DNA from 3 places in the Megasphaera sp. DISK 18 genome. Region 3 is predicted to be linked to each of the others. Evidence: riboswitches for the same ligand, from Rfam matches in the RefSeq annotation. Region 3 holds a riboswitch; each other region holds the start of a gene.

Region 1 (5,606 bases), on a different contig from region 3:
GCCAGTTCGTCGTCCGAAACTAAGGAGGCGATGGCATAGGCTGCGGCCAGTTTCATATCCTCGTTGATGCTGCGGGCCCGGACGGCCATGGCCCCGCGGAAGATGCCCGGGAATACCATGACGTTATTGATCTGGTTGGGCGCATCGGACCGACCCGTACCGACGACTTTGGCACCGGCTTCTTTGGCCGAGGCGTAGTCCGTTTCGGGAATGGGGTTGGCCATGGCAAAGACGACGGCGTCGGAAGCCATGGATTCGATGAGCTCTTTCGTGAAAATATGCGGTGCCGAAACACCGAGGAGGAGGTCGGCACCCTTGACGGCATCGGCCAAGGTCCCCTGCTTACGGCCCTTATTGGTCACGTCTGCCAACGCAGCCTGGACGGGATTGAGGCCTTCCATGCCGGCATAGAGGATGCCCGGACGGTCGACCATGGTGACGTCTTCGGCACCGGCCCGGACCAAGAGGCGGCCGATGGAAGCCCCGGCAGCCCCGGCACCGTTGATGACGATGCGGGCCGTCTTGAGGTCCTTTTTGACGAAGCGCAGGGCTCCGATGACGCCGGCTAAGGCGGCGATGGCCGTACCGTGCTGGTCGTCGTGGAAGACGGGGATGTCCATTTCGCGCTTCAGCGTTTCTTCGATGTCATAGCATTTCGGCGAAGAAATGTCTTCCAAGTTGATGCCGGCAAAAGAGGGCTGCAGGCGTTTGACCGTTTCGATGAACTCCTTCGGATCCTTCGTGTCCAGGCAGATGGGAACGGCATTGACGCCGCCGAATACCTTGAACAGGATGGATTTCCCTTCCATGACCGGCATGGCCGCTTCCGGGCCGATGTCGCCCAAACCGAGGACGCGGGTCCCGTCGGATACGACGGCAATCATATTTCCCCGGCAGGTCAGGTCAAAGGACAGATCCGGATCTTTGGTGATTTCCCGGCACGGCTGGGCAACGCCCGGCGTGTAGAGTACACTCAAATCGTCGTTGGTCTGTAAGACGGCCCGAGGGAAGGTTTCAAGAATCCCCTGTTTGCCTCGGCGGATCTTCATGGCTTGTTCATCAAAATTCATGTCAAAAAACTCCTCTACAATAGTTTATGCGTTAAAAATAGCTTGCGGTTCTGTAAATTCGAGCATCCCGTCTTTGCCGCCTTCACGGCCGAGACCGCTGTCCTTAAAGCCGCCAAAAGGCGCTGTGACGTCGCGCGGGCTGCCGTTGACGTAGACGTTGCCCGACAAGATGCCTTCGGCAACCTTCGTCGCTTCTTCCTTATCGGGACCCCAGACGGCACCGTTGAGGCCGTACTTGGTATCGTTGGCAATAGTAAGGGCCTGGTCGACACTGTCATAAGTGAGGACGCAGAGGACGGGCCCGAAGATTTCTTCCTGAGCGATGGTCATGTCGTTGGTCACATCGGTGAAGACCGTCGGATTGATGAAGTACCCCTTTTCAGGCGCTTCCGGACGGCCGCCGGCCAGGACCGTCGCCCCTTCTTCGATGCCTTTGGCAATGTACGAATCGACAATCTTCCACTGTTCTGCCGAAGCGACAGCGCCGACTTTCGTCGTTTCCAAGGTCGGGTCGCCGACCTTATATTCCGGCAGGACCTTGAGGATGATGTCTTCGATTTCTTTTTTCGCTTCCTTGGGAATGATCAGCCGCGACAGAGCCGTGCAGGTCTGGCCGCTGTTGAGCAGGAGCGAATTGAAGCACATGCGGACGGCCTTTTCATAGTCGGCCCCGGGCAGGATGATAAAGGGTGATTTGCCGCCCAGTTCCATGCTGATGCGCTTCATAGAAGCCAAGGCCCGCTGGGAGACCTTGATACCGGCTTTGGTCGACCCCGTAAAGGATATCATGGCGATATTGGGATCGTCGCAGATAGCGTTGCCGATTTCACCGCTGCGGCCGGGGATGAAGTTGAAGACGCCCTTCGGGAAGCCGGCCCGATCAAAGGCTTCGGCCAAATAATAAGCTGTTACCGGCGTAGACTGGCTGGGCTTCAAGACGACGGTGGCGCCGACTAAAATAGCCGGGATGACTTTCTGGATAACCTGGCCCAAAGGATAGTTCCACGGCGTAATGCAGCCGATGACCCCTAAGGGACGGCGGTAGACGACGGACTGGGGCAGTTTTTCGACTAAGGGCAGGTCCGGGGCCAAGTCGATATAGGACTGGGTCCGTACGAACTGGTAGGCGATGTGGTTGGTCTTAACGAAGGAAACGGGGATGCCCAATTCCTTGACGGTGGCATCGACCATCTGCGGTTCAAATTGAATGAGCTCTTTAAGCAATTTTCTCATAAAATCAATTCGTTCTTCCATCGGCCTTGCCGCCCACGCAGGAAAGGCCTTGGCTGCAGCAGCTGAGGCAGCGGCGACATCCTGTTCACCGGCAGCGGCAACGGTCGTGAAAACTTCCTTCGTCGCCGGATTTTCAACGTCGATGTATTGGCCGGATAAGGGAGCTACCCACTGGCCATCGATATACAATTTTTTTAAGTCCATGAAAAAACCTCCTTTGTGCTGATTTATGCTACCATTATAGATAGAAATTCTCTATTGTGCAACAAAAAAGGCATCGTACTCTGAAAAATTTAAGTACAATGCCTTTACCATTATTTTGCCTCGACTTCCAAGGACTCCGATTCCGACGCGAAATGCCCCAGAACAGACCCGCCGACAAGGCCGACGACAAAGGGAACGATCCAGCCGAAGCCGTAGGCCGACAAGGGAACGGCAGCGACGATGGCTTTGGCAACGGCCAGACTGCTAAGGCCCGGCAGGGATTCCAAGCAGGCGAAGACCGTGACCAAGTAGACCGAACCCTTATAGGCCCACTGATTGGGCAGCAAGGGACCGACGATGCCTAAGACCAATAAGGCCAGGCACGGCGGATAAGCGACGCCGAAAATCCAGCCGATGTAGGTGACGATGCCGTCGACACCGAGGAAGGCCGTCAGGGCCGAGAGAATCGAGCAGGCGACGGCCGCCTGTTTATAACTGACACGGCTGCCGGAAGTCGTGCTGGTGAATTCCGCAACGGCCGCAATCTGACCGATGGCTGTCGTCAGGCAGGCCAAGACGACGGCGATGCCCATGGGAATCATGACCCAAGAGCCGATGCGGTGGATGATGGCTACCAAGAGCTCAGCCCGGCCGATGGACTGAGGATAATAGGAACTGACGCTGGCTCCCATGTAGAGCAGGCTGCCGTAGATGATGAGCAGCAGGACGAAGGAGACGATACCGCAGTAGATGAGGACCTTATTGCGCTGGCCGACGCCCGTATAGCCCTTGCCGCGAATGGAGCTGAGGAAGACGGCAGCCATGATGAAGCTGACCAGGACGTCGCCCGTATTGTAGCCGCCGAGGAAGGCATTGACGAAGGGATTGTCTGCAGCAGGTTCCGCCGGCGTCCCCAAGGGGAAGAAAATCCCGGCAATGGCGATGGCCACCAAAATGAAGGCCAAGGCCGGCGTCAAATACTTGCCCATGCGGTCCATGACGTTATGCGGGTCGGCGACGAAGAAATAGCAGAGCAGGAAATAAAGGACGACTAAAGGAATCATGGGCGCTGCCGGAAAATTCCCCTGTACACCGAGCTGGATGGCCGTCGCTGCCGTCCGCGGAATGGACACGAAGGTACAGACCAGCATCAAAGCCGCCAATAAAATCCGGTACGTATATTTTCCGACCTTGTCCGTAATCGTATGGACGTCGCCGTTGAGGCCGATGACGATGAGCGTAAAAATAGGCAGGAAAATCCCCGACAAGGTCAAACCGGCCAGGCCCGACAAGAAATCACTGCCGCTGTTGAGCCCCAAGTGCGGCGGAAAAATAAGATTGCCGGCCCCGAAATAGGTGGCAAAAAAAGCAAAGCCCAGGATGATGACATCCCGTTTCCGAATCGACTGTCTGCTGGAATCATTCATAACAAAAGTCCCCCTAACCCCATCATAAAGAATAAGTGCATCATACAAAAAAGAGGCGCTGCCCTCAAGCTGCGCCTCAATTCACATCATATCTTTCAGGAATAGCCTGTAGGAATTGGCACCTTACCATTGGCAGGTTGCCGCAGCGTCATCGGGCCCATCCCTCAGCTGCTCTGGATATTGCGGTATGAAATTTTGTATGTATTGGTAGTATTTTATAAAACTTTTCGCTGTTTGTCAATAACTTTTTAACAAAATCACTTCTTCGGCGACTTATTTTGACTTCCCGGGCATAAATCAGAGAGGAAGCATTCGTCGCACAAGGGCTTTCGGGCCTTGCAGACCCGTCGTCCGTGCCAGATGAGCCAATGATGGGCCCGGCTCCACCATTCCTTGGGAATGGCCTTCTGCAGCCCCTTTTCGACTTCAAGGGGCGTCTTGCCCTTGGCCAGCTGAAGCCGATTGGATACGCGAAAGACATGGGTATCGACGGCAATGGCCGGGATGTCGAACAAGACACTGACCAGGACGTTCGCCGTCTTGCGGCCGACGCCGGGCAGTTTCACCAATTCGTCAAAGGTCTGCGGTACTTCGCCGCCATAGTCTTCGCAGAGGATGGCGCAGTTGGCCAGAATATTCTTGGCCTTGCTGTGATAAAGGCCGCAGGTGCGAATCTTTTCTTCGAGGCCGTCGAGGCCGAGGGACAGCATCTTTTCTGCCGTATTATATTCCGGGAAGAGACCGGCCGTCACGATATTGACCCGTTCGTCCGTGCACTGAGCCGACAAGATGACGGCAATCATCAGTTCAAAGGGCGAATTGTAGTGCAGGGCCGGCTTCATGATGCCGTACTGGTCCTGGAAACGCTGGAGCATTTCATCTTTTACTTTCTTGGTAACAGCCATATCACTTTACTTCCTCATCGGTATCGATGACATCATTGAGACTTCCCATTTCATAGCCGCCGAGGTCGAGGGTAACGTAGGAGAACCCCGTATCCTTAATGGCCCGGACGATTTCCTGGCGATGGGCCAGCACCGACGGGATCTCGTCTAAGCCCACTTCGATACGGGCTACGTCGCCGTGATAGCGGACCCGCAGCGCCCCTTGAACGTAAGGGGCCACAGCGGCTTCGGCGGCATCGATCTGAGCCAGGAGATGCGGCGTCAGGCGGACGCCGTAAGGAACGCGGCTGGCCAAACAAGCGGCACTCTGCTTATTCCAGGTCTGGAGACCGAATTCCTTCGATAGGGCCCGGATATCGGCCTTGTCTAAGCCCGCTTCGATCATGGGACTGCGGACCGAATCGGACAGCTCTTTAAGGGCCTTCATCCCCGGCCGGTAATCGCCGAGATCGTCGACATTGCCGCCGTCGATGACCCACTGATAGCCTTCGGACCTGGCCAGGTTCACCAAGGCCGTGAAACGGATCTTCTTACAGTAATAGCAGCGTTCCGGCGGATTTTCCACAAACGTCGGATCGTCGAACTCCGTCGAATTGACCAAGCGGTGTTCGACGCCAATGAATTCCGCCATGGCCTTGGCATCGGCAGCTTCACTCCCCGGAAGGGTGGCCGATACGGCCGTAATGGCCAGGACCTTATCACCCAGCGCTTCATGGGCGGCATAGGTCAAAAAAGTACTGTCCACGCCGCCGGAAAAGCCGACGACG
Region 2 (5,606 bases), on a different contig from region 3:
TACGGGCGAAATCCGTGTTGTTGACGATGGAGAAGACCGGAAATAGGAGGTTTTATGAGTTTAGTAACCCAAAGAATGGAAGAACACGCCGCTGTCTTAGAAGCGACGAAAGCATTAATTCCCGATATTGAAAAAGCCGGGGCTCTCATTAAAGAAGCCCTGGCTTCAGGCCACAAAATCCTCTTTTGCGGCAATGGCGGCAGCGCCGCCGACTCGCAGCACCTGGCTGCTGAAATCGTCGGTCGTTTTCAGAAAGAACGGCCGGCCTTCCCGGCTATCGCCCTGACCGTCGACACGTCGATCTTGACGGCCGTCGGAAATGACTACGGCTTTGATACGGTATTCCGGCGTCAGGTCCATGCCCTTGGTGAAAAAGGAGATATCCTGATTGGCATTTCGACGTCCGGCAACAGCGGCAACGTTCTCGAAGCCATTGAAGAAGCCCGTGCGAGGGGCCTTACGGTTATCGGCATGACGGCCTATGGCGGCGGTAAGATGAAAGATGTCTGCGACATCTGCCTGGCCATTCCGGCTAAGGTAACGGCACGGGCTCAAGAAATGCATATCATGATCGGCCATATTCTTTGTGAAATCGCTGAAGAAGATATGTAATTAACGGACGACGCTTTGGAACTGCTTGTTGTCTCTGATTTTATCGAAATGACTCTGGGTCCGGGCAGCCTCCTTTACGGATTCACCGCCGAGGTCGATGGCTTGTTTTAAATAAGGCAGGGCTTGGTCTGCTTTTCCCAGGTCGCCGTAAATTGTCGCAATGCCGTAATAACTCCAAGTGTTTCCCGGGTCGGCTGCGATGACATTTTTAAAGTACGTAATGGCCTTATCGTACTGGCCGTCGATTTTACAGGCCAGGGCCATGTTATACAAAGAGGCCATATCTTTTGGGGCTAACTGCAGGGCTTGCTCTATAAGGGCAATGCCTTGCTCAACGTCCTTTTTATTTCCCGTTTCATTGCCGCGCATGGCCAGGGTAACGCCTTTGTTGCTGAGAGCCTGATAGTTGTCGGCGTCAAGGGAAAGGGCTTTGTCGAAGTCGAGAAGGGCTTTGTCATAGTCTCCAGCCTGATAGTTTTTAATCCCTTCGTCGCTGGCGGCTTTAGAATCGGTCTTGATGGCCGGGGCAGAAGGGGCTTTCGTGGCCTGTATGGGCTTTGCCTGCTGCGATGATATCGGCTGGGGGCTGCACCCGCTGGTCCACACGGCGGCTGCGGCTAGGAGCAGGATTGCTGCGTATTTTTTATTCATCGTTATTTCTCCTATTCGTCAGTCTGGAAAACATATGAAACAAATCATTAATAAATGGGATATTCTCCTCGTTGCCGTCCTCCTCGTCTTATCCCTTATTCCGGAGGGTATCTTTTACATGACCGGGAATGATGCGGCTGTTCACGATACGTATGCTGTCATTCAAGTCGACGGCAAAATATATAAAGAAGTCCCCTTGTCAGGTCATCAGGGAACGGAGACGATTCCTATCAAGACGGACCACGGCTATAATCTGGTCGTCGTCAAAGATGATACCATTGGCATCGTCGAAGCGGACTGCCCGGATAAAATCTGTATCGGCGAGGGCTTTATCAGCCGTCCCGGGGCAACCGTCGTTTGCCTGCCTCATAAGCTGCTGATCGAAGTCAAGTCTGCCGGGGGCGGCGAACCGGATGTCATTCCGGCCCATTAGAGGTGGCTTATGAAAAAAACGTTTCGCATCATCATGTTGAGCCTGTTTATCGCTCAATCCTTAGTCCTATATATCGTCGAAGGCATGCTTCCCGTTCCTTTTATTGCGCCGGGGGCTAAGCTGGGGCTGGCCAATTTGATTACGGTCATCGCCATGTACTCCCTGCCGCGAAAACGGGATGTCTGCCTTATTCTCTTCGTTCGCGTCCTCTTAGCGGCCGCTTTTGGCGGTGGGATTAACGCATTCTTTTACAGCGTGGCCGGTGCTGTCCTCAGTTTAGGCGTCATGCTCCTTCTCAAGGGAGCCGGGAAGTTTTCGATTCTCGGCGTCAGCATGGCCGGCGGCATCTTCCATAATCTCGGGCAGGTCCTCGTTGCCTCGCTGGTCGTGGCCAACCTTAAAATCATGCTGTACCTGCCGGTTCTGGCCGTAGCCGGAGCGGGAACGGGGCTTCTCATCGGCATTACCTCGGTATTTACCCTGAGGCATTTGAAGAAACTGCCAATCTATAAAAGGATGCAGGAATAATTATATCGGATATGATGGCCTTAGGGCTGTAAGCTGACGGAGTCTATGATTTCGTCAGCTAATTTTATCTTATCATCCTTATTTTCATCACAGGCCACGACGACAATCCAGGTCACAGGCCCGTCTGAAAATCCAAGGAGGCGCGCCCGCATGGATCTTTTTTCGTAGGTAAAGGTTGCGTTGCGGACTACGGCGGGTTTTCCGTCCAGCGTCCGTTCTTCTTGCGTGGTTGAAACGTTTTCGGCTCCGATTTTGGCTAAGACCGCCTGTGTTGTCGTATCGACCGTCTGGGCAAGGTTCTGTCGGACGGCGTCTTCTTGTTTCAGGTGGAGGTCATCGGCCATTTTTCGGACGTCGACACGGTTGGTGTAAACGGCGATGTAAAGACCGGCATCGTTTTCACCGTAGAGGCGACTGCCTTCATAATAAGGCTTGGCGGCGGGACTTACGGGAATGGGCAGGTCGAAGCTTTGCAGGTTGCCCGGTAATTTTATGGAAATAGCCGAACCGAGGCCGTCGACACGTTTTTCTTTTAAGGTGATGGTATAGCAGGCCGTCAAGGTAAGGGCCAAAATGGGCAGCAGTACGATCAGAATCAGAAATCGAATTCGCGTGTGAATCATAAAATACCTCGCAGAATGTAGACAGAAGGCGATATCCGTTTTTCTTCAAACCGCTTATTTACGGGCTTCACGGAAGGCATCGGCCAGTGAAAAGGTGAGGGGGCCGGTGACTTTAGTAGCGTCGATGATAGGCTGCATGATGTGGCGGAATTCATCGCTCTTCTTGGATAATACATATAGTTTTGAAGTGTTGCGGGCATCCCACAAGGCGTCGTGCATTTGGCCGTCGAAGGTTTCGCCAAGGGTGCTGACTGCTTTATCCAGGGATATGACGTTGTCGAGCCCCAGCAGATTGCAGTAAATCTGTTGAAAATTCTGCCAGTGTTCGAGCATCCAGCGGACGCGTTCATCTTCTTTAGCATTGGTAATTTTGAGACGGAGTTCGCTGTCGAGCTGACGCCAGTCGTTTTCGCTCCAGGCATACATCTCGTAATCGTTGGGACAGCCTTCATTGCACCAGGTGAGAAAGTGATCGAAGGCTTCGGTGAAATGGGGCTTTCCCTTTAACATTTCCATCGTAATGCCCGTCAATTCTTGGCAAGTCTGATTCATGGTCGTCGTGTATTCCGGCATGACGTATTCTTTATAGGCAGAGATTTCATTGCCTTCTTCGTCTATCTTGACGGCACCGATTTCGATGATTTCGCCCTTACACGTTCGGCGTGCTTCTTTTTGGTCGCGCCCGATGGGGTTCATCTCGAAGTCGACGAATACTGCTTTCATAGGTCAGGCTCCTTTCTGATTCATGATGATAATTTTTATTATACCATAATAAAAAGGCCTCGTGCAGAAGATATTATGCACGAGGCCTTGTAGTGTCTATCTTTTTTGAAGACTGTCTTTTAGAAGCGATGGCTTAGAATGCCGGGAGAATCGTTCCTTGGAAGTGTTCGTCGATGAACTGTTTAATCGGGGCAGACTGATAAATAGCGAGGACCTTTTTGTAGGTTTCGTTGTTTTCATCGCCTTGGCGAACGACGAGTACGTTGGCATACGGCGAGTCCTTCGATTCAACGAGGAGGGAATCCTTCTGCGGGTTCAGACCGGCCGGAATGGCGTAGTTGGTGTTGACGCAGGCCAGGTCCGTGTCATCGAGAGAACGGGGAATCTGAGCGGCATCGAGTTCGACGAACTGGAGATTTTTCGGATTGGCCGTAATGTCCGTTACCGAAGCGTCTACGGAGTTGCCGTTCTTCAAAGTAATCAGGCCGGCCTGCTGGAGCAGGAGCAAGGCCCGGGCACCGTTGGTCGGGTCGTTCGGAATCGTTACCTTGGCGCCGTCGGCGACGTCTTTGAGATCTTTATATTTATGGGAATAAACGGCCATGGGCAGGATAATCGTCTTGCCGATGGAAACGAGCTTTAAGCCCTGTTTCTTAACGACGTTATCGAGGTACGGCTGGTGCTGCATGGAGTTCATATCGAGGTCTCCGTCGGCCAGGGCCTTGTTGGGCTGGACGTAGTCGTTGAATTCGACGACTTTGATGTCGAGGCCTTGTTTGGCAGCTTCTTTGGCGACTTCTTCCATGACTTCTGCATGGGGACCGGCGGTGACGCCGACTTTGATTTCTTTCTTGTCACCGGAGGCAGCGGAATCGCTGGAGGATCCGCAGCCGGCGACAGCCAGGCAGGCCGTGGCGATGAGGAGGGCTGCAAAGACTTTTTTTACCGTTATTTTCATGTAAATCATATCCTTTCTGAAAGTAAATGGAAGTTGTCGCTCAAAAAGAAAAGCCGTCATTCAGATGACGGCTCGGATTGCGATTCGTTCATCTGCCGGTAATATACCGCTGGACTTGGCACCTATCCCGATTGGGGGTTGCCGCAGCGTCATCGGGCCATTCCCTCGGCTGCTCTTGATGAAAGACAATGTGTTGTTGATGGTGTATATAGTACCATTGAGAGAATACACTGTCAAGTCCTTTTTTGCTTTTCTTGAGAATTTTTTTGTCTCATGTTATAATGAACCTACTCATCGGAGGGCTTTATACCCGTATTGTATCAGGCTGGATAAGATGTCGCAGCAGCCATTGTCCGGAGGTCCTGCAAGTCCGTATATTTGCAGGTCGACGTAAGGGCAGTCAGGTCTGTTGTGGTTTTTTATCCGGCTTTTTTTGCGCACATAGCTTCGAGGTGATAAAACATGCAGTTTGAACGGGATTTACATTGGCAGATTTATTCGGCAAAAGCCTTTTACTTTATCGGCGGTTTCGGCTTTACGACGTGGGCGTCGCTCATTCCTTTCTTGAAACGGCACCTGGCGATACCGGCCGACCACTTGGGCTTTCTCTTGCTGGGAATCGGCCTCGGGGCCTTGATCATGATGATGCTGGCCGGTACCATTGCGGCCCGTCTCGGCTGCCGTCGTTCCTTGACCATCGCCGGCTTGTGCATCGCTGCCTTTTTGAATCTCTTGTGCTACATGCCGGCCTATGGGCTGGCTGTCCTGACGGCGGTCTGCCTCGGCGCTTCTTTAGGCCTCATGGATGTCGTCGTCAATATCAACGGCATCTTTATCGAACGCAAAGTTCGTACGCGCATCATGTCGGGCCTGCAGGCCATGTGGTCTCTGGGCAATTTCATGGGCGCCGCCTTCTTTGCCTTTTTGCTCCAATTCCACCTTCCCTGGCAGGGCGTAGCCTTTGCCAGTTCGGCCGTCATCATGGCCTGCGTTTTCTTTTTCGGGCCGCACTTGCACAATGAACGCCAGGCCGCACAAGAACGGCCGCACTTCATACGGCCCAAGGGCCAAATCGCCG
Region 3 (5,606 bases):
TCTTTTTTGCAAAAAGCTCATGAGTATGCATACATTAATTTCCCCCTCAGATCATAAGAAGATAAAGGGCTGCCCCATAGAGGCAGCCTCTTTTCTATATCTTTATTATATTGAAGATTTTGTTGCCTGTCTATTAGAAACTCGGTAAGATAGCGCCTTGGTACTTGTCTTCGATGAATTTCTTGACTTCCGGAGACTGGAGGGCTTTGACGAGCTTCTGGATTTCCGGACGGTTTTCGTCGCCGTCACGGACGACGAGGACGTTCGCATAGGGCGAATCCTTCGGTTCCAAGAAGAGGGCGTCCTTCAAAGGATTGAGGCCGGCTTCCATAGCAAAGTTGGTGTTGATGAGGGCGATATCGACATCGTCGATGGAGCGGGGAATCTGAGCAGCTTCGAGTTCGACGAACTGGAGGTTTTTATCGTTCTTTACAACGTCCTGGACGGTGGAGGTGATGTTGCCGCCGTCTTTAAGGGTGATGAGACCGGCACTCTGAAGGATGAGGAGGGCACGGCCGCCGTTGGTCGGGTCGTTAGGGATGGCGACTTTCGCGCCGTTTGCAAGATCTTTCAAATCTTTAATTTTGCGGGAGTAAATGCCCATCGGTTCGACATGGATTTTGGCGATGGCTTTTAATTTGGTGCCGTGTTCGCTGTTGAATTTATCGAGGTACGGCGTGTGCTGGAAGAAGTTGGCATCCAGTTCCTTATCATTCAAAGCCAGGTTCGGTTTGACGTAGTCCGTGAATTCGACGACCTTGAGGTCGACCCCTTCTTTGGCCAAGAGCGGTTTGATTTCGTTGAGGATTTCCGCGTGGGGAACGGGGGTTGCGCCGACGGTGACGGTGACATTCTTGTCGGACGAAGCCGTCGTCTGGGAATCACTGCCGCAGCCGGCGGCTAAGAATGCAACGGCCATCAGGGCCGCAGCGGCGAGAACGGAAAGTTTTTTGAAGTTTTTCATGAGTTATACCTCCTGTTAATAGAATAGTCAGACCTTTTTGCTTCGCCATTATCCATGAAAAAAAGCCTCTTCCCGAAAGAGAAAGAGGCTTGGTCTTGGTTCTTTATCTCTCGGAATAGTTTCCGCAGGAATTAGCACCGTGTTATCGGTTGCCGGGCTTCATAGGGCCAGTCCCTCCGCCGCTCTGGATAAATGTCGTTTCAATTGTCTTGTGTAATAGTTTACCATGAATGGGCAATTTGTCAATATGAAAATACTCGATAATCAGTGTCAATTTGAAATAATATGGTGCAAAAAAATTATATTTTAAACGAGAAACCTGTTTTGAGGTTCTTCTATCTTGACAAGAGTCCACTGCCATTATATAATCTAAAGCAAATCATAAATGTTGTCGATGAACGAAACGAGTATATCCGATTGTGGCAGCTACAGCGAGCCGATGGCAGTGGAAGTTCGGCGCAGACCGGCGGATAGAATGGATTCGGGAGATGCGGCCTGAACGGTGACCAGTAGGGTGCGACGGTGTATTTCCACCGCTATCAAAGAAACGTGTATCGCCGTGAGGCCGTACATGTAGAGCTGGACTTACTGAGTCAATTTGGGTGGTACCGCGGAAGAATCTGAACCTTTCGTCCCTTTATAGGGATGGAAAGGTTTTTTTTTGTCTTCAAAGAGAAGGGGAGAGAAAGATGCTGGAAATGAAGGATGTCAGTTTCAATTACGGTAGCGGTGTTCCCGTATTGGAAGGTGTAAATGTGCAAATCGGTGAAGGTGAGTTCATCGGCCTCGGCGGCCGCAACGGCTGTGGGAAGACGACGGTGACTCGCTTGCTCATGGGGCTTGAAAAGCCCGTTTCCGGTGAAATCGTATATAACGGCAAGGTCATAAACGGTGACGATGCTTCCGTTCGCAGCCATTTTATCGGTTACGTATTCCAGCGGCCGGAACGGCAGATGTTTCGGCCGACGGTTCGGGAAGAAGTGGCCTATGGACCGAAGCAGCTGGGCATGAGTGAGTCTGAGATCCAAGAAGCTGTTGAGGACGCCTTGAAGGCGACGCAGCTGACGGAGCTTGCCGAATCGTATCCGCCCAACCTCAATCGCGGTGAAAAACAGCGGGTTGCCATCGCCTCGGCCATCGCCATGCATACGCAGTATCTCATCCTCGATGAACCGACGAGCGGTCAGGACAGTGAAGATAAGGAGCAGCTCATGGAACTTTTGAGCGAACTTCATCAAAAGGGCATGACCATCCTCATCATCAGTCATGATATGGATATTTTTGCAGAATACTGTCAACGGGTCATCGTCATCGGCAATCATACCAAGGCCTTTGACGGGACGCCGGAAGAACTGTTTACGAAACGCTCTGACCTATATGACTTGGGCCTGAGCCGGCCCGACGCCGTCGCCTTGTCCATGGCGGCACCGGATTTTCCTTATTGTAAATCGATGAAGGAATTTACGGCAGCCATGCTGGAAAGAATAGGAGGTACGAAATAATGATGAAAAACTTTGTCCCCGTTACGAAATTAATCGGTACCTTTGCCTTTTCTTTCTGGGCACTGGTCATGCATACGACACTTCCTTTAGTCGGTCTGGTCGTCGTCGAACTCATTCTCTTAGGGCTCTGCGGAAGCTTGTCGCGCAACGTCAAAGCCGTCTTCAGTCTGATCATCTTTGCGGCATTTCTGGCCGTCGTTCAGCTTCTCGGCGGCGGATCCTTAGAATCGGCCTACGTTACGGGCCTTCGTATGCTCGCCATGACCATCGTCTTCATCATCTTGCTGACGACGACGCGCCTCCAGGATTTGACGGCAGCCTTGGTCAAGCAGATTAAGATTCCTTATGAATACGCCTTCATGTTTACGGCGGCCCTGCGCTTCGTGCCGGACTTCATCGCCGAAAGTCAGGCCGTTCAGGAAGCCCAGGCCTGCCGGGGCCTTTCGACGAAGGGCAATGTTTTTAAGAAAGTTATCAACTACATGAGTGTCGTCCAGCCGCTCATGCTGAAGTCCTTGGGCCGGTCGGAAACGATGGCCCTCAGCTTGGAACTGCGCGGCTTTGGCAGTCATGAACACAGTTTTATGAGCAACGTTCAGCCCAAAGGACGCGATTACATCGTTATTTTTGTCATGTTGGCTTTGAGCTGCGGTATCGTTTACTTGCGGATGCAGGGTATGGTATAGGAGGGGAACTCGATGAAACAAGTAGCAGATATTTCTAAATTAGAATTTCATCACCGTCAGGGCGGTCAGTTCCGCTGGATTACCATTACGACGCTGATGCTGGCCATCGGCACGATCTTGCACCTCGTATCGCCAAGCGTCGGCGGCGTTACGCCGAACTGGACGATTGCTACCTACTGCGTCGCCATTTGTTTGACCAAGCCCAGTTATAAACAGGCTCTCGGCATCGGTCTCGTCGCTGCCTTGGTCAATGTTCTGACGTCAAAATCGGGCTTTCCCTATGGCAACCTTATCAGTGAACCCGTCGGGGCCCTTACCTGTGCCTTTATCGTCAAGAACCTGGCCTTCATCAAAGTGAAAGGCCATTCCTGCTTGCCTGCCCTGACCGGCTTTGCCGCTACCTGTATGAGCGGCGGTGCCTTCGTCACTATTTTAAAATTCGTCATGGATCTTCCGAACGTCGTCTATTTTACAGCCATGCTGCCCTTAGTCGTCGTCATCGGCGCCTTGAATGCCATCGTCACGCCGATTATGTATTTTCCGGCCCTGCGCCTCTTCGTATCACGAGGCATCCTCGATTCTCTCGAAGAACAGGAAGTGGCTTCCGATCACAGCATGTATGACTTGAAGCCCGCTCAAGAAGGCCTCATTTCTATGGAACACCTTTCTTATATCTATAATAAACAGAAGACGCCGGTCCTCGATGATGTCAATCTGACGGTCCGTGAAGGCGACTTCCTGGTCATTACCGGCGAAAGCGGCAGCGGCAAGAGCTCGCTGTGCATGGCCATGACCGGCGCTATTCCTCATTATTTCGGCGGTGTCATGAAGGGCATGGTCTATGTCAACGGACAGGCGACGACGCAGACGACGATTTCAAAACTCGCGACCCGCGTTGGAGCCATGCTTGACGATTACGACAGCCAGCTGGTCGCCATGACCGTTGAAGAAGAAATCGCCTTCAGCCTGGAAAATCAGGGCGTTGCCCCCGATAAAATCGACCAGGCCGTCACGGAAGCACTGGAAAAAGTACACATGCTGCCTTATCGCCAGCGTCCTTTGACCAAGCTGTCCGGCGGCCAGCGCCAGCGTCTGGTCATTGCCGATGTCTTGGCAACCAATCCCGACATCCTGGTCTTCGATGAACCGACGTCGGCCCTGGATCCTGAAGGGACCCACGAGTTCTATGAATTGATTCACGATTTGAATGTAACCTACGGCCATACGATTGTCGTCGTCGAACATACGCTGGAAGCGGCCCTTCCTTACGCTAACCGACTGGTTCTCATCGACCACGGCCACATCCTCAGCGATGCCGACGTTGAAACGACGCTGCGCTATATGTACGATCATGATATTTATGCCAGTGCCATTCCCAAGATGTTTGCTTGTCAAATGGATCTTGAAAAAGCCGGCTGCCGCTTCGATGCGCCGTGGCTTTCGGCAGAAACGGCCGTAGCAGCCGTTCAAAAGGGGATCCGGTCATGAAAATCCTCTGTTTAGGCGATAGTTTGACCTATGGGTACGATGTGCTTCCGGGAGAGCGGTGGACGACCTTGGTGGCTGCAGACGGCAAGATTCAGATCGATAACCGGGGACAATGCGGCGACACGACGGCCGGCATGGTCTTTCGCCTGCACCAGCTTGACCTCATCGGCTACGATGCCTTCTTCATCATGGGAGGGTCCAACGATATCCTCCTCGATAAGGACTTTTCCTCCGTCTGCCGCAATATAGAAACCTTGGTTTCGCTGTTAAAATCCCAGGAGGAACCGGTGTATATCGGCATTCCTCCTTTGACGAAGCCGGAAAGTGCCTACTATGGCTGGCAGGATGCCGGTGATGTGAATCGTCACAATGAGATACTCCGCCGCTACCGTCAGTGGCTTTTGGATTATAGTGCCAATACGGGGTGCGCGGCTATCGATTTTTATCAGGCGTTGCAGGATGGCGAAGAAACATCCGGGAAAAATCTCTATGCTGACGGCGTTCATCCCAATGCCGAAGGATACGCCGTATTTGCCCAAGAAGCGTTGAAGGTATTTCTACCAAAGGCGTAAAATCTCAGTCTCCTTTGTCATTTCATTATTCTGTCAAAAAAATCCCACGGTCTTTCGAGTGTTATGAGAGGCCGTGGGATTTTTGTATCTTAATGGGTTACGCTAGGCTGGGTGCCGGTGTAACCTGTCGTATTTGTTCGTGTATCGAGGTGTACATCTTCTTTTACCGTGCCGTTTACCTTATATTTCAAGGTCAGGACTAAGAGGCCGGCGCTGAACATGAAGAGGGCCATCAGGTAGTAGCCCATGGCGAAGCTTCCGGTTTGAGCCTGGACCCAGGCCATCATATTGGGTCCGAACATGCCGCCCAGGTTGCCGCAGGAGTTGATGAGGGCGATGGAGCCGGCAGCGGCCGGACCGGAGAGGAAGGTCGTCGGAATGGTCCACCAGACGC

Evidence for each region. Region 3 has a riboswitch for S-adenosylmethionine ahead of A0U42_RS06145 (MetQ/NlpA family ABC transporter substrate-binding protein). Riboswitches for the same ligand answer to the same signal wherever they lie in the genome.
Region 1: it holds a riboswitch for S-adenosylmethionine, as region 3 does, so the genes downstream of both, A0U42_RS01270 (branched-chain amino acid transport system II carrier protein) here and A0U42_RS06145 (MetQ/NlpA family ABC transporter substrate-binding protein) in region 3, are expected to answer to the same signal.
Region 2: it holds a riboswitch for S-adenosylmethionine, as region 3 does, so the genes downstream of both, A0U42_RS02425 (MetQ/NlpA family ABC transporter substrate-binding protein) here and A0U42_RS06145 (MetQ/NlpA family ABC transporter substrate-binding protein) in region 3, are expected to answer to the same signal.

Annotation. Positions count from the first base shown of each region.
Region 1 covers NZ_LUGJ01000005.1:83,068-88,673, forward strand. The annotation lists gene A0U42_RS01260 (NADP-dependent malic enzyme) at 1-1,070, opposite strand, end outside; gene A0U42_RS01265 (aldehyde dehydrogenase family protein) at 1,095-2,507, opposite strand; gene A0U42_RS01270 (branched-chain amino acid transport system II carrier protein) at 2,618-3,934, opposite strand; SAM riboswitch class I at 4,020-4,118, opposite strand; gene nth (endonuclease III) at 4,192-4,839, opposite strand; gene larE (ATP-dependent sacrificial sulfur transferase LarE) at 4,841-5,606, opposite strand, start outside.
Region 2 covers NZ_LUGJ01000011.1:639-6,244, reverse strand. The annotation lists gene A0U42_RS02460 (carbonic anhydrase) at 1-46, shown strand, start outside; gene gmhA (D-sedoheptulose 7-phosphate isomerase) at 55-612, shown strand; gene A0U42_RS02450 (tetratricopeptide repeat protein) at 613-1,263, opposite strand; gene A0U42_RS02445 (NusG domain II-containing protein) at 1,298-1,696, shown strand; gene A0U42_RS02440 (Gx transporter family protein) at 1,706-2,224, shown strand; gene A0U42_RS02435 (hypothetical protein) at 2,245-2,847, opposite strand; gene A0U42_RS02430 (3'-5' exonuclease) at 2,902-3,570, opposite strand; gene A0U42_RS02425 (MetQ/NlpA family ABC transporter substrate-binding protein) at 3,704-4,528, opposite strand; SAM riboswitch class I at 4,614-4,713, opposite strand; gene A0U42_RS02420 (MFS transporter) at 4,991-5,606, shown strand, end outside.
Region 3 covers NZ_LUGJ01000025.1:900-6,505, forward strand. The annotation lists gene metF (methylenetetrahydrofolate reductase [NAD(P)H]) at 1-31, opposite strand, end outside; gene A0U42_RS06145 (MetQ/NlpA family ABC transporter substrate-binding protein) at 134-964, opposite strand; SAM riboswitch class I at 1,065-1,159, opposite strand; gene A0U42_RS06150 (energy-coupling factor ABC transporter ATP-binding protein) at 1,654-2,466, shown strand; gene A0U42_RS06155 (energy-coupling factor transporter transmembrane protein EcfT) at 2,469-3,152, shown strand; gene A0U42_RS06160 (tryptophan transporter) at 3,165-4,640, shown strand; gene A0U42_RS06165 (GDSL-type esterase/lipase family protein) at 4,637-5,212, shown strand; gene A0U42_RS06170 (MFS transporter) at 5,302-5,606, opposite strand, start outside.